One region of the Actinoallomurus sp. NBC_01490 genome, then DNA from elsewhere that is predicted to be linked to it. Evidence: predicted binding sites of a transcription regulator. Region 1 holds the regulator's gene; each other region holds the start of a gene.
What was found. The regulator HrcA, encoded in region 1, represses chaperone genes, less so after heat shock. The targets are predictions, from matches to a motif close to TTGGCACTCTCNNNNNGAGAGTGCCAA.
Positions count from the first base shown of each region.

Region 2: a site for HrcA is predicted at 2,278-2,304, ahead of groL (chaperonin GroEL). Genes of this name have one in related genera too.
Region 3: a site for HrcA is predicted at 2,656-2,682, ahead of groES (co-chaperone GroES). Genes of this name have one in related genera too.

Region 1 is NZ_CP109433.1:3,807,132-3,812,270, forward strand. Features, by position in the region: gene OG417_RS18205 (DUF4870 domain-containing protein) at 1-52, opposite strand, end outside; gene OG417_RS18210 (DUF4870 domain-containing protein) at 62-658, opposite strand; gene OG417_RS18215 (DUF3097 domain-containing protein) at 835-1,659, opposite strand; gene hrcA (heat-inducible transcriptional repressor HrcA) at 1,917-2,930, shown strand; gene dnaJ (molecular chaperone DnaJ) at 2,931-4,061, shown strand; gene OG417_RS18230 (YciI family protein) at 4,145-4,456, opposite strand; gene OG417_RS18235 (16S rRNA (uracil(1498)-N(3))-methyltransferase) at 4,544-5,139, shown strand, end outside.
Region 2 is NZ_CP109433.1:10,075,579-10,080,717, reverse strand. Features, by position in the region: SAM riboswitch class I at 12-179, shown strand; gene thrC (threonine synthase) at 195-1,439, shown strand; gene OG417_RS46275 (MoaD/ThiS family protein) at 1,436-1,714, shown strand; gene OG417_RS46270 (cold-shock protein) at 1,964-2,164, shown strand; gene groL (chaperonin GroEL) at 2,436-4,058, shown strand; gene OG417_RS46260 (hypothetical protein) at 4,171-4,773, shown strand; gene OG417_RS46255 (ArsR/SmtB family transcription factor) at 4,792-5,139, opposite strand, start outside.
Region 3 is NZ_CP109433.1:1,117,623-1,122,761, reverse strand. Features, by position in the region: gene OG417_RS05820 (sigma-70 family RNA polymerase sigma factor) at 1-169, opposite strand, end outside; gene groL (chaperonin GroEL) at 502-2,124, opposite strand; gene groES (co-chaperone GroES) at 2,228-2,539, opposite strand; gene OG417_RS05805 (class I SAM-dependent methyltransferase) at 2,844-4,082, shown strand; gene OG417_RS05800 (TFIIB-type zinc ribbon-containing protein) at 4,205-4,420, shown strand; gene OG417_RS05795 (hypothetical protein) at 4,636-5,139, shown strand, end outside.

The sequences.
Region 1 (5,139 bases):
GAGGGTGCCAACCGTCGTGCGGCGGCTCAGTCTCGTGCTCGGAATCGGCCATGGAGACTCCTCACCGGAAGATGCGCCAGGCGACGAGCGCGGGCAGACGGTACCACTCGCAGCGGTTCGCGCCGATCGCCGCTCTGATCACGAAGAAGCAGTCGGCCGCCAGCGCGAGCAGCACGAGCAGCAGCCAGTCCGGGCCCTTGAAGTAGGCCAGCAGGAGCGACAGAGACGTGCAGACGAACATCGCCACGAACAGGTTGAGCGCCTGTGTCGCGTGGAAACGCGCGAAGTTCGACGTCCGTCCCTTGGCGGCCAGGACGACGGCCGGGGCGACGAAGCCGGACACGAACATCCCGACGTAGGCGGGCACCGCCCACCGCTCGTCCTCGTCGTCGACCGGCCCGCCGGTCGGCGTCTCCGGCCGGCGGCGGCGCTGGGGCGATCCGGCGTACGGGTCGTGGTGTCCCTGGGGCGGCAGCCCGTGGCCGGGCGGTGCCGGATGCCCCGGAAGCGCGTACCCCGGCCGGGGGTACTGCGGCGGCCCGTACGGCGGCTGCCCCTGCTCATTCGGCGGCGGGCCGTACGGCGGCTGCCCATGCGGTGGCCGGCCGTGCGGCTGTCCCGCGTACGGCGGCCCGCCGTGGTGCTGGCCGTAGGTCATCGCGCGCCCCCTCCGGCAGGGACAGGTCCTGAAATGTCCCCCATGATGAGATGTCGCAGTTTATGAGACGCGGGCGCGCCGCGGATGGTTGCGCGCTCAGCCACCGGCCGGGGAGATCGCGCGGTCAGCCGTCGCCTGTGGGGTCACGTGGTCAGGCGCCCGCTGGGGCTGCGCGGTCAGTCGTCGGCCGGGGGATCGGTGACGAAGTCGATCAGCTCCTCGACCCGGCCGAGGAGCGCGGGCTCCAGGTCCGTGTAGGTGCGCACCCGGCCGAGGATGGTCTGCCAGACCTCGCCCGGCTCGCCCTTCCAGCCGAGCGCCGCGATCACGCCCTCCTTCCACGGAACGCCCCGCGGGACGTCCGGCCAGGCGCGGATGCCGAGTGCGGCCGGCTTGACCGCCTGCCAGATGTCGATGAACGGATGCCCGGTGACCAGCACGTACGGCGACGCGACCTGGTCGGCGATCCGCGACTCCTTCGAGCCCGCGACCAGGTGGTCCACCAGCACGCCCAGGCGGCGGCCCGGTCCGGGGCCGAACTCCTCGGCGATCTCCGGCAGGTGGTCGACGCCCTCGAGGAACTCCACGACCACCCCCTCGACGCGCAGGTCGTGACCCCAGATCTTCTCCACCAGCTCCGCGTCGTGCTTGCCCTCGACGTAGATGCGGCTCTCCTGCGCGACCCGGGCTCGCAGGCCCCGTACCGCGACGGAGCCGGAGGCCGACAGCGCACGGCCCGGCGCGGACGTGGGGCGGACGAGCGTCACCGGCTTGCCGTCGATCAGGAACCCGGCCTTGGCGAGCGGGAACACCCGCCGCTTGCCGAATCGGTCCTCCAGGGTCACCGCGTCCTTCGCGCAGGCCACGACCGCGCCGCAGAAGCCGCTGGAGGGATCTTCGGCCACCAGGCCGGGCTCGGCCGCGATCTCGGGGATCTGGCCCTTGCGCGGGCGCCGCCAGTCGCCCGCGAGAACGTCATCGCCGTAATCCTTGCTCCGCACGGGCCGCAACGTACCGGGACCAACCCGGCCGAGCCGGGACCAACACGCCCGCGAACCGGTACGCTTGCGCGCCGACGCCACCGCGAACGCCGGAATACCGGTGCGGCGCACGGCGTTGCGCCACTGCGTGGCGATCTGAGGAAGCGACCCATTCGCGCCGTCGTTCATCGCCGCCGACTCACCGCGAAGGTCGCCGATCGCCGTACACTTGGCACTCAAGAACGTGGAGTGCCAAGCCGACCGTGGGAGGTGAGTGCGTGCTCGACGATCGCAAGCTGGCGGTGCTCCGTGCCATCGTTGAGGACTACGTGTCCACCAACGAACCCGTGGGTTCCAAGGCGCTGGCCGACCGGCACAACCTCGGCGTCTCCCCGGCCACGATCCGTAACGACATGGCGATGCTCGAGGAGCAGGGCTACATCGCCCAGCCGCACACGAGCGCGGGCCGCGTGCCCACCGACAAGGGATACCGGCTCTTCGTCGACCGGCTGTCGACGATCAAGCCGCTGTCCGTGGCGGAGCGGCGCGCCATCGAGACGTTCCTCGGCGGCGCCTACGACCTCGACGACGTCGTGACCCGCACCGTACGGCTGCTGGCGCAGCTGACCCGGCAGGTCGCCGTCGTGCAGTACCCCTCGCTCACGCGCTCGGCGGTACGCCACGTCGAGCTGGTGCCGATCGGCCCGGAGCGGCTGCTGCTGGTCATCATCACCAACACCGGCCGGGTCGAGCAGCGGACCATCGAGATGCCCGAGGGCGTCTCGGAGGAGTCCATCGCGCACCTGCGCGCGCTGCTCAACGCCCACCTCGACGGCTGCTGGCTGAACGACGTGCCCGGCGTCGTCGCCGAGGTGCCCGACCGGCTGCCGCCCGACGAACGGCCGCTCGCCGCGACCGTGCTGTCGGTGCTCCTCGAGACGCTGATCGAGAAACACGAAGAAAAGATCGTCATCGCCGGCGCGGCGAACCTCGCCCGCGCCGACTTGTCCCAGAGCCTCCGCGATGTGCTGGAGGCCTTGGAAGAACAGGTCGTCCTGATGCGGCTGCTCGGCGAGATGGGTGATCCCGCCGGCCTCACCGTACGGATCGGCACCGAGAATCCCCACGAGAGCCTGTTCACGACCTCGGTGGTCGCCAGCGGATACGGCGCCGGCGACCAGACCGTGGCGCGGCTCGGCGTGCTCGGCCCGACGCGGATGGACTACCCCGGCACGATGGGAGCGGTACGCGCAGTGGCACGTTACGTCGGTCAGATACTGGCGGGGTCATAAGTGGCGAACGACTACTACGCGACCCTCGGAGTACGCCGCGACGCGGGTGCGGACGAGATCAAGAAGGCCTACCGCAGACTCGCACGAGAGCTGCACCCGGACGTCAACCCCGATCCCGAGACCCAGGACCGGTTCAAGGAGATCACCCAGGCGTACGAGGTGCTCTCCGACCCCAAGAAGCGTGAGATGTACGACCTGGGCGCGGACCCCTTCGCGCCCGGCGGCGGCGCCGCGGGCGGCGGATTCGGGGCGGGCTTCCCGTTCAGCGACATCATGGACGCCTTCTTCGGCACGCAGACCCAGCGCGGTCCGCGCAGCCGGGCGCGCCGCGGCCGCAACGGCACGATCCGCGTCGAGCTCGACCTGGCCGAGACCGCGTTCGGCACCACGCGCGAGCTGACCGTCGACACCGCGATCGTCTGCACCAACTGCACCGGCGCCGGCACCGCGCCCGGCACCCAGCCGGAGACCTGCGACATGTGCCACGGCCGTGGCGAGGTGCAGCAGGTCACCCGGTCATTCCTCGGCCAGGTCATGACCTCCCGCGCCTGCCCGCAGTGCGGCGGCTACGGCAGCGTGATCCGCACCCCGTGCCCCGAGTGCTCCGGTGACGGCCGGGTCCGCACCCGTCGTACGATCAAGGTCCGCATCCCGGCCGGCGTGGAGAACGGCACGCACATCCAGCTCGCCGGCGAGGGCGAGGTCGGCCCGGGCGGAGGCCCGGCCGGCGACCTGTTCCTGGAGATCGTCGAGCGCCCGCACGCGATCTTCGAGCGGCAGGGCGACGACCTGCACTGCACCGTCCAGGTGCCGATGACCGCCGCCGCGCTCGGCACGTCGCTGACCGTGGAGACCCTCGACGGCCCGGAGGAGATCGACATCCGGCCCGGCACGCAGTCCGGCCAGCAGATCCCGATGTACGGACGGGGCGTCAAGCACCTCAACGAGAACGGCCGTGGCGACCTGATGATCCACGTGAACATCGAGACGCCCACCAAGCTCGACGAGGAGCAGGAGGAGCTCCTGCGCCGCCTGTCCGTGCTGCGCGGCGAGGAGCGCCCGCCCGGCAAGTTCTCCCCCGGACAGCAGGGCTTCTTCTCCCGGCTGCGCGACGCCTTCAACGGCCGCTGAGACCGCAGGCGACGCCCCCGGCTCCCCGTCAAGGCGGAACCGGGGGCGTCGGCTCACGCGCCCTCGGCCGTCGGGGTCAGAGGTCATGGGGAGATCTCGCCGGCCGGTAGGAACGAAGGTCCTATCGCGCACCGGTTGACGCGCACCTCACGCCAGACGTCCTCGACCACGTAGGGCTCGACCCGCAACCACGAGTCCAACGCCGCCCGGGACTCGGCCGCCATCACCAGCATCGAACCGATCATGGCGCCGTCATCGTCGAGGATGGCCGTGCCGAACACGGCTTCGACCTCGCTCATCGACGCGGCCTGCGCCAGATGCCGTTCCCGGGCGGCGGCACGGCGCCGCCGCCCTTCCTCACCAGGGTGGTCGTAGGCGATGACCAGGAAATGCATTCGTTCCGCCCTCCGCCGTCTCATCCGCTCTGCCGTCGCGACGCCCGCGGGCGTACTCGATCGCGCCGCACGCCTACGATCGGGGCCATGAGCCCACCCCTCTTCCTCAGCGATGCCGCCCGCCTGGAGTCCGACCGGATCGTCCTCGACGGGCCCGAGGGGCGCCACGCGGCGGCCGTACGCCGGCTGCGGCCGGGGGAGCGGGTCGACCTCGGCGACGGAGAGGGCCGGCTCGTCGAGTGCGTCGTCACCTCCGCCGCACGCGACAGCCTTCACCTCGAGGCCCGCGCACGCCGGCACGTCCCCCGCCCGGATCCGCGGATCGTGGTGGTGCAGGCCCTGCCCAAGGGCGACCGCGGAGAGCTGGCGGTCGAGACGATGACCGAGGTCGGGGTGGACGTGATCGTCCCCTGGGCGGCGGCGCGCTGCGTGACCCAGTGGCGTCCCGAACGCCGGGCCAAGGCCCTCGCGCGTTGGCGCAGCACGGCACGGGAGGCCGCCAAGCAGGCCCGTCGCGCCTGGCTTCCGGAGGTCACCGACCTGGCCACCACCGCCGACGCGGTCGCGCGGGCCGCGGACGCGCGGCTGGTGGTGGTGCTGCACGAGGAGGCCGAACACCCGTTGAGCGGCCTGCCGGTGCCCGAGACCGGAGACATCGTCCTGGTCGTCGGCCCGGAGGGCGG
Region 2 (5,139 bases), 5.5 Mb from region 1:
CAACTCAATACCGCTCATCCAGAGGGGTGGAGGGACCGGCCCGTCGAAGCCCCGGCAACCCTCCCGGACACGCGGTCCAGTGCGGCGCAGCCGCGCCGCAACTCGCCGACAGATGCGAGGCCGCCCGGGACAGGTGCCAACTCCGGCTCGTGACCAAGGTGGCACGAGAAAGATGAGGAGAGAGGCCTCGCTCCATGTCGCAGACTGCCGTCCGAAACCTCGGCCCCGCGACCGCACTTGCGTGCCGCGAATGCGGCGAATCCTACGATCTCGGCCCACGCTATGCCTGTGAGCAGTGTTTCGGGCCCCTCGAAGTCACCTACGACTACTCCCAGGTGAGCCGGGAGCGCATCGAGGCGGGTCCGCGGAACATCTGGCGCTACCGTGACCTGCTTCCGGTGCCCCCGAACGTCGCCGAGACCCCGAACACCGAGCCCGGCTTCACGCGCCTGGTCCGCGCCGACAACCTCGCCGAGGCGCTCGGCGTCCGCGCGCTGTGGGTCAAGGACGACAGCGGCAACCCCACGCACTCCTTCAAGGACCGCGTGGTCGGCGTCGCCCTCGCCGCCGCCCGCGAGCTGGGCTTCAAGGTGCTGGCCTGCCCGTCCACCGGAAACCTCGCCAACGCGGTGGCCGCCGCGGCGGCGCGCGCGGGCATCCGCAGCGCGGTGTTCGTCCCGTCGAACCTGGAGCGGCAGAAGATCGTCACGACCGCGGTGTACGGCGGCACGTTCGTCACCGTGGACGGCAACTACGACGACGTCAACCGCCTCGCCTCCGAGATCGCCGGGGAGCAGGACGACTGGGCGTTCGTCAACGTCAACGTGCGGCCCTACTACGCCGAGGGCTCCAAGACGATCGGGTACGAGGTGGCCGAGCAGCTCGGCTGGCGGCTGCCCGACCAGATCGTCGTCCCGATCGCCTCCGGCTCGCAGCTCACCAAGATCGACAAGGCGTTCCAGGAGCTCATCAAGCTCGGCCTCGTCGAGGACAGGCCGTACAAGATCTTCGGCGCCCAGGCGACCGGCTGCTCGCCGGTCGCCGCGGCCTTCAAGGCCGGGCACGACGTCGTACGGCCGGTCAAGCCCGACACGATCGCCAAGTCCCTCGCCATCGGCAACCCGGCGGACGGCCCGTACGTCCTGGACGCCGTCCGGCGCACCGGCGGTGCCATCGAGGACGTCTCCGACGACGAGGTGGTGGACAGCATCGGGCTGCTCGCGCGCACCGAGGGCATCTTCGGCGAGACCGCCGGCGGTGTCACGCTGGGTTCGCTGCGCAAGCTGCTGGCCTCGGGCGCGCTCGACCCGGACGCCGAGACCGTGTTCATCAACTCCGGTGACGGCCTGAAGACCCTCGACGCGGTGGCGCCGGTCGCCAAGCCGTCGGCGAACATCGCCCCCACCTTCGACGCTTTCCGAAAGGCAGGCCTGGTATGAGCTCGATCAGCGTGCGTATCCCGACGATCCTTCGGAACTACACCGGCGGTGAGTCCGAGGTGACGGCGTCCGGGACGACGGTACGCGAGGTCGTGGCGGACCTGGAGGCCAGTTTCTCCGGGATCGCCGCCCGAATCCTTGACGAAAACGGCAAAATCCGCCGTTTCGTCAACGTCTATGTCGGCGAAGAGGATGTCCGATTCGCCGATGGCCTCGACACCGCCACCCCCGACGGCACGCAGGTTTCGATCATCCCTGCCGTCGCCGGCGGTTAGGCGCCGGGCGCGTCAGGGCATTTTTACTAGCCCGTGCCGAAGTTCCCATTTCAATGAACTCACATTGACCAGGATCGGCCGTCCGCTCATCTTGGGTAAAGGGTGTTCCACGGACCGTAGCCGTGTGTATGGTCGGCGATGGTCATCGCGGCGCACCCGTGCTGACCGTCGGGTTCCGCGCCTCCGGCGGGCTCGAGTCGGTAGCCGTGGGAATGACCACGGGAATTGCCCTGGTGGGAGTTGTTAGGAATGGCACAAGGCACCGTCAAGTGGTTCAACGCGGACAAAGGCTACGGCTTCATCGCGGTCGACGGTGGCAGGGACGTGTTCGTGCACTATTCGGCCATCCTCGCTGATGGCTACCGCAGCCTCGAGCAGGGGCAGCGGGTCGAGTTCGAGATCACCCAGAGCGACCGGGGTCCGCAGGCGGAGTCGGTTCGCACGCTCTGATCGGTATAGCTCGGTCGAGGCCCGGCGCCTGGCGCGCCGGGCCTTGGCATGTCGGTGACCAGGTGAGACGGGGTACGGCTTGCACTCTCCTGGGTAGAGTGCTAAACACGACATTGGCACTCGGCCATTGAGAGTGCCAGCCCTGAATAAGCGATCGAGGCGACGAGGCCTCACACCCGGCGGCGGCATGGAAACCGCCGGGCAGGTCGTCCGTCGCGGGCGTCGACTCGATCCAGTGATAGCCACCCCGTTCCGGGAGGATCTGGAGCCTATGGCTGCAAAGATGATCGCGTTCGATGAGGACGCGCGGCGCGGCCTCGAGCGCGGCATGAACCAGCTCGCCGACGCCGTGAAGGTCACCCTCGGTCCCAAGGGCCGCAACGTCGTGTTGGAGAAGAAGTGGGGCGCCCCCACGATCACCAACGACGGTGTGTCGATCGCCAAGGAGATCGAGCTCGAGGACCCGTGGGAGAAGATCGGCGCGGAGCTGGTCAAGGAGGTCGCGAAGAAGACCGACGACGTCGCGGGTGATGGCACCACCACGGCCACCGTCCTGGCCCAGGCGCTGGTCCGCGAGGGCCTGCGCAACGTCGCCGCCGGCGCGAACCCGATGTCGCTGAAGCGGGGCATCGAGTCCGCCGTCGAGCGGGTGAGCGAGGAGCTTTCCAAGATCGCCAAGGACGTGGAGACGAAGGAGCAGATCGCCTCCACGGCCTCTATTTCCGCTGGTGACACCTCGATCGGTGAGATGATCGCCGAGGCGATGGACAAGGTCGGCAAGGAAGGTGTGATCACGGTCGAGGAGAGCCAGACCTTCGGTCTGGAGCTCGAGCTGACCGAGGGCATGCGCTTCGACAAGGGCTACGTGTCGCACTACTTCGTGACCGACCCGGAGCGCATGGAGGCCGTCTTCGACGACCCCTACATCCTCATCGCCAGCTCGAAGATCTCGGCCAACAAGGACCTCGTGCCGGTCCTCGAGCAGGTCATGCAGAGCGGTAAGCCGCTCGTCATCATCGCCGAGGACGTCGAGGGCGAGGCCCTGGCCACCCTGGTCGTCAACAAGATCCGCGGTGTCTTCAAGTCCGTGGCCGTCAAGGCTCCGGGTTTCGGTGACCGTCGGAAGGCGATGCTGCAGGACATCGCGATCTTGACCGGTGGCCAGGTGGTGTCGGAGGACATCGGTCTGAAGCTGGAGAACACCACGCTGGACATGCTGGGCCAGGCCAAGCGTGTCGTGGTGACCAAGGACGAGACCACCATCGTCGACGGCGCGGGTAACACCGACGACATCGCGGGCCGGGTGAACGAGATCCGGGTCGAGATCGACAACAGCGACTCCGACTACGACCGGGAGAAGCTCCAGGAGCGCCTCGCCAAGCTCGCCGGTGGTGTGGCCGTCATCAAGGCGGGTGCGGCGACCGAGGTGGAGCTGAAGGAGCGCAAGCACCGGATCGAGGACGCCGTCCGCAACGCCAAGGCCGCCGTGGAGGAGGGCATCGTCCCCGGTGGCGGCGTGGCGCTGTTGCAGGCGGGCACGGGCGCGTTCGACAAGATCGATCTTGAGGGTGATGAGGCCACCGGTGCCTCCATCGTCAAGCGGGCGCTGGAGGAGCCGCTCAAGCAGATCGCGGTCAACGCCGGTCTGGAGGGCGGTGTGGTGGCCGAGCGGGTCCGCTCGCTGGAGCCGGGTCAGGGGTTGAACGCCGCGTCCGGTGAGTACGTGAACATGTTCGAGGCGGGCATCATCGACCCGGCCAAGGTGACGCGTTCGGCGCTGCAGAACGCGGCGTCCATCGCGGCGCTGTTCCTGACGACCGAGGCCGTCGTCGCCGAAAAGCCCGAGAAGGAGAAGGCCCCGGCCGCTCCCGACGCGGGCGGCATGGACTTCTAAGTCCTGCAACGTCAGGGGCGGCCCTCGGTGCTGGGGCCGCCCCTTTCGTTATGCGTTTCGAGGGGAATCGAATCCTGTCCCCGCTCCGCCGTGTCGGTCGTACACTTCGCGCGTGGACCTTTTCAACACCCCTGTGCTCGTTTACGACCAGCCGCCGGAGATGTTCTCGGTCGAGGCGAAGTACACCATCTGGAATCCGCAGGGTCAGCCGGTCGCCAATGTCGCGGAACAGGGCGTGGGCGGAGCCCAGAAGGCCTGGCGCGTGCTCAACCAGCGCCGCAACGACCAGGCCAAGCGCGACCTTCTCGTCACCAGGCCCGACGGCATGCCCTATTTCTGGGTGAACAAGCCGTACTCCTACGTCGGCACGCCGAAGATCGACGTCGTCACGCCACAGGGGCAGTTGATCGGCCATCTCCGCAAGCGGGCCCTGCAGGGCTACGAGATGCTCGACGCGTACGAGCGCCAGATCGGCTACTTCGACCACATGAGCTCCCAGGTGACCGACTGGCAGAACGTCCAGATCGCGTCCTTCCGGCGGGCCGGGGGTGTGGGCGACTACATCTCACAGATGTTCAGCGGCGCCGACCGCTACGTGCTGCAGCTCAACTTCCAGCTCCCCGAGCCGATCCGCACGCTGACGCTGGCCTGCCCCCTCGCCTACGACACGACCCGGTCCTCCAACCGCGGGATGGGTGGTTTCCTGGGCATCTGAAGGCCGGAGGTCGCTCCCTCACAGCGGCTCGCCGGACTCCAGGAGCGACTTGAGGCCGGCGATGACGCGCGGCCAGCCGTTGCTCACGTCCGGCAGTACGGCGCTGCCGGGGTCGAAGCCGTCATGGGTCACCGTCAGCTTCACCGCGGCTCCCTCCTCCTCCAGGTCGAACGTGACCTTCGACCGGGACTCGGCGGCCAGCGCGGCCAGGGCGTCCGCGGACTTTCCGGCGTACTCCGCCCACTCGGGCGTGAAGGTGTGCCAGGTGTAGGACAGCCGCCGGTACGGCTCGCTGACCAGTACCACCTGCTCCGGGTCGCTCGTCTCGAACCCGCCTTCCCGCCAGGTCATCGGCGCGCCCGCCGA
Region 3 (5,139 bases), 2.7 Mb from region 1:
CGGCGATGTGGTATTGCCCGGACACCCGGCCGAGTCGCGCACGGCAGTAACGGACGATCATCGGGCGCACACGCCCGATCAGAGACTCGACCGCCGCCGGGTCTCCCTGTACGGCGAGATTCGTCAAGTCGCGGAGATCACTTTCATCCCCTTTGGCCGGACGGCTCAGCCGTAGATCGTCGGCAGCACCCCGATACGTGGCCCCGGCGATTGCTCCCTCGGTCACGAGAGCATGATGCCCATCGAGATCGCGCCTGTCTGCCTCGTTGATGACAACGGAATGGTCACAGTGCACGATCGAGCGGCCATTTCTCACTCATTGTAGCCGCACACAAGCTCACTGTCAGCGTTGTGCGTCATTTGCAACACACATTCCGTGAGCAGCAGGCTTTCGGGAAATTATTGGCATCCCTCGCAAGTCCAGCCTACGCGGGGCCGCCGAACACAAAGAAAGGCCCTCGCCGCACGGCGCGGCGAGGGCCCGGAAAAGACCGGCCGGTATCAGTGGCCGTGGCCGTGGCCGTGACCGCCGGCCGCGGCGTCGGGCTCTTCCTCCGGCTTGTCCGCGACCAGCGCCTCGGTGGTGAGGAGCATGCCCGCGATCGACGCGGCGTTGGTGACCGCCGAACGGGTCACCTTCACCGGGTCGATGACGCCCTGCGCGATCAGGTCGCCGAACTCGCCGGTGGCGGCGTTGAAGCCGTGCCCGGCCGACAGCGCCTGGACCTTGGAGACGACGACGTAGCCCTCGTTGCCGCCGTTCTCGGCGATCCAGCGCAGCGGCTCGACGAGCGCCTTGCGCACGGACTCCGCGCCCGTGGCCTCGTCGCCCGACAGGCCGAGCGCGTCGAAGCCGCCCTTGGCGACGTGCACCAGCGCGCTGCCGCCGCCGGAGACGATGCCCTCCTCGATGGCCGCGCGGGTCGCGGAGATGGCGTCCTCGAGACGGTGCTTCTTCTCCTTCAGCTCCACCTCGGTGGCCGCGCCGACGCGCAGCACGCTCACGCCGCCGGCGAGCTTGGCGAGCCGCTCCTGGAGCTTCTCGCGGTCCCAGTCGGAGTCGCTGTTCTCGATCTCCTGGCGGATCTGGCGGACCCGGTCCTCGATGGCGGAGGCCTCGCCCGCGCCGTCGACGATCGTGGTGGCGTCCTTCTTCACCGTGACGCGGCGGGCCGTGCCGAGCATGTCGAGCTCGACGCCGTCCAGCTTGAGGCCGACGGCCTCGGTGATGACCTGGCCGCCGGTGAGCACGGCGATGTCCTCGAGCATGGCCTTGCGGCGGTCGCCGAAGCCGGGGGCCTTGACGGCGACGCTGACGAAGGTGCCGCGGATCTTGTTCTGCACCAGGAGCGCCAGGGCCTCGCCCTCGACGTCCTCGGCGACGACCAGCAGCGGCTTACGCGTCTGGGCGACCTTCTCCGCCAGGGGCAGGAAGTCGTTGACGTTGGAGATCTTGCCGTCGTGGATGAGGATGTAGGCGTCCTCGAGGACCGCCTCCATGCGCTCGGGGTCGGTCACCATGTACGGCGACAGGTACCCCTTGTCGAACTGGAGCCCCTCGGTGAACTCCAGCTCCAGGCCCATCGTGTGGGCCTCCTCGACGGTGATGACGCCGTCCTTGCCCACCTTGTCGAACGCCTCGGCGATCAGCTCACCGATCTTGGCGTCCTGGGCGGAGATGGTGGCGACGTGCGCGATCGACTCCTTGTCGTCGACCTCGCGGGCCGACTTGAGCAGCTCGTCGGAGACGTACGCGGCGGCGGCGTCGATGCCGCGCTTGAGGCCGATCGGCGAGGCGCCGGCGGCGACGTTGCGCAGGCCCTCGTGGACCATGGCCTGGGCCAGGACCGTCGCGGTGGTGGTGCCGTCACCCGCGATGTCGTTGGTCTTGGTGGCGACCTCCTTGGCGAGCTGGGCCCCGAGGTTCTCGAACGGGTCCTCCAGGTCGACCTCGCGTGCGATGGTCACACCGTCGTTGGTGATCGTGGGGGCGCCCCACTTCTTGTCGATGACGACGTTGCGGCCACGCGGGCCGATCGTCACCTTCACGGCGTCGGCGAGGGCGTTGACACCGCGCTCGAGCGAGCGCCGCGCGTCCTCGTCGAAGTCCAGGATCTTCGGCATGAGAGAAGCTCCAAGTAAGGGATGTACGTCAGATATGCGCTAGAAGCACACAGCCCCGGCCGCCCGCAGGGGCCGACCGGGGCGGTGCATCTGTCTTCAGTTGTTACTTCTCGACGACGGCGAGCACGTCGCGAGCGGACAGCACGAGGTAGTCCTCGTTGTTGTACTTGACCTCGGTGCCGCCGTACTTGCTGTAGAGCACGACATCCCCGACCTTGACGTCGAGCGGCACGCGCTTCTCGCCCTTGTCGTCGAAGCGGCCCGGGCCCACGGCGAGGACGGTGCCCTCCTGCGGCTTCTCCTTGGCGGTGTCCGGAATAACCAGACCTGACGCAGTTGTCTGCTCGGCCTCGAGGGGCTGGACGACGATGCGGTCCTCGAGCGGCTTGAGAACAACCTTGGTGGCGGTCGACACGATCTGACCTTCCCCTTCGATTGCGTATCCTCGGCCGACCGAAGCGGCCAGCCGCATGATGGAGACGCGACCACGGTGGCCTGCCGTCGCGGGTGCCAGACCAGCCTGTCGCTTGATTGGCACTCTACTGATGAGAGTGCCAGTCATGGAGATTATGCCGTGCTCGGGTACCCGTCAACACGGGCCCGCGCCTACGGAGTCCGCCGCCCGTGACCTGCCCCGATGACACGTCCGGCGCGCCGTGTGACTCTCCGGCGCCCGCGGCCGGTGTCGTACGGCGACCGGGCGTCGCTACCTTCTTCGGGTGGACATCGCCGCTTTCGAAGGCCTGCTGACCCCCGGCGGCCAGGCCCTGCTCGGCGAGACGGGCGCGGCCGACGTGAGCGAGGGGGCGCTGCTGGCGACGGCGTCGCGGCTGCGCGCCCGCCATCCCCCGGAGCTGGTCGGGGCCGCGCTGACCCAGGTACGCCTGCGGCAGCGGGCGCGCGCCAAGTTCGGCGCCGACGCCGACCGCATGTACTTCACGCCGGCCGGCCTGGAGCAGGCGACGCGGGCGAGCGTCGCGCGGCACCGGGCCCGGCGCTTCGCCGCCCACGTGCAGGGCGCCGGCAGCGTGCTCGACCTCGGCTGCGGCATCGGCGGCGACCTGGTCGCACGCGGACGGGCCGGCTGCCACGGCCTGGGCGTCGACCTGGACCCGCTGACCGCCGCCGTCGCCCGCGCGAACGTGGCGGCCTTCGGGCTGGAGGACTCGGCGTCCGTACGCGCGGGTGACGCGGTCGCCCAGGACCCCGCGCGGCACGCCGCCGTCTTCGCCGACCCCGGGCGGCGCACGTCGCGTGGGCGGGTGTTCGACCCGGAGGCGTACGAGCCTCCGCTGACCACCGTGCTCGGCCTCGCCCGTACGGCGCCGGCCGGCTGCGTGAAGGTGGCGCCGGGCATCCCGCACGACGCGGTGCCGGAGGGGGCCGAGGCCGAGTGGATCTCCGACGGCGGCGAGGTCAAGGAGGCGGCGCTGTGGCTCGGCGGCCTGTCCGGGGCCCGGCGGGGCACGACGCTGCGCCGGGCGACCGTGCTCAGGGAGGGCGCGGAGCCGGCCACGATGACGGCCGACCCGGCCCTCGGGCCGCCCCCTGTCGCGCCGTGGCGGCGCTACCTCTACGAACCGGACGGAGCGGTCATACGCGCCCATCTCGTCGCAGAGGTCGCCGCCACGCTCGGTGGGGCGCTCGCCGACCCGCGCATCGCCTACGTCACCTCCGACACGCTGCGCCCCACGCCGTTCGCCCGCGCGTACGAGATCCACGACGTCCTGCCCTTCTCGGTCAAACGCCTGCGGGCGGAGCTGCGGCGACGCGACGCCGGCACCCTGACGATCAAGAAGCGCGGATTCGCCGTCGACATCGAACGTCTCCGGCGCGACCTGCGGCCGTCCGGGTCGCGGGAGTGGGTCGTGGTTCTGACGCGGGTCGGCGAAACACCAACGGCACTCATCTGCGAAGCCCGCCGACACCAGGTCACGGCAGAAGACACGCCACCCTAAGGCAAACACTGCGACTATTGCCGTATTGGGTTGACTACTCTTGGCAGCGGCCGCAATCCGCGCCGCGGGGGCGCGACAGGAGGAGCGCCCGGCCGGGCGCACGGGGGAAATGGGGAACGACGATGACCGACGCCGTGCTGCAATGTCCCAAGTGCGGCGTCGCCATGGCCGGTTTTCACCGCGCCGGCGTCTCCCTGCGGGAGTGCGGCGCGTGCCGCGGCGTCTTCCTCGGCCGTGGCGAGCTGGACCGGCTCCTCGGACGCGGCGCCTCGGGCGCGGCCGGGACGAACGCTCACGCGATGCCCGCGCCTTACGAAGGCCGTCACCGCCGCGACTAAAACGGCATTCCGCTACTCCGGGATAATGATCTCTTTTCCCTGAATTTCTTTGCTTACGCTCGATGACCATGGTCGGCTCATTAGAGTGACCCTTCGCGACGCACGCCACTGCCATTTCCGCGCGCAGGCCGGCGACCCGGCAAAACGAAGGAGCTCCCCGGGTGGACACCAATCACAACTTCCTGCAGACAGGAGGTCAACCGGTCTCGGACCGAATGCGGGAATTGCTGGCCCGCGCTGCTCAAGATCATGTTTACGAGCAACGCTCGACAGGTCAGGTCCTCGACGAGATCCATCAGCGGCTCGAAGGCATCGAGTGGCTGCTCCGCGAGGTGCGCGAGCGCGAGCTCAGCGGCCTGACGACCCAGCTCGACTCGGTCCGCGGCCAGGTCGACGAGCTGTACGGCAAGCCTCCGGAGTGGGCCGAGGGGCTGGCCGAGCACATCGAGTCCGTCGGCGAGAAGGTCAAGCCGGTCGCCGAGCTGCCCTCGCTGTGGGCCGACGTCGGCGTCATCGCGGAGAACGTCGACGAGGGCCTCTCCCGCATCCAGAACGTCCTCGACTCGAGCAAGAGCATCACCGACGCGACGCTGCGGGCCGCGCAGCAGATGGACGACCTCACCAAGCGCCTCGACCGGCTGGCGGGCACGATGGAGGCCGCGTCCGTACGCTTCAACCGGCTCGACAAGACCCTCGCCGACCTCGGACACCGCTCCGAG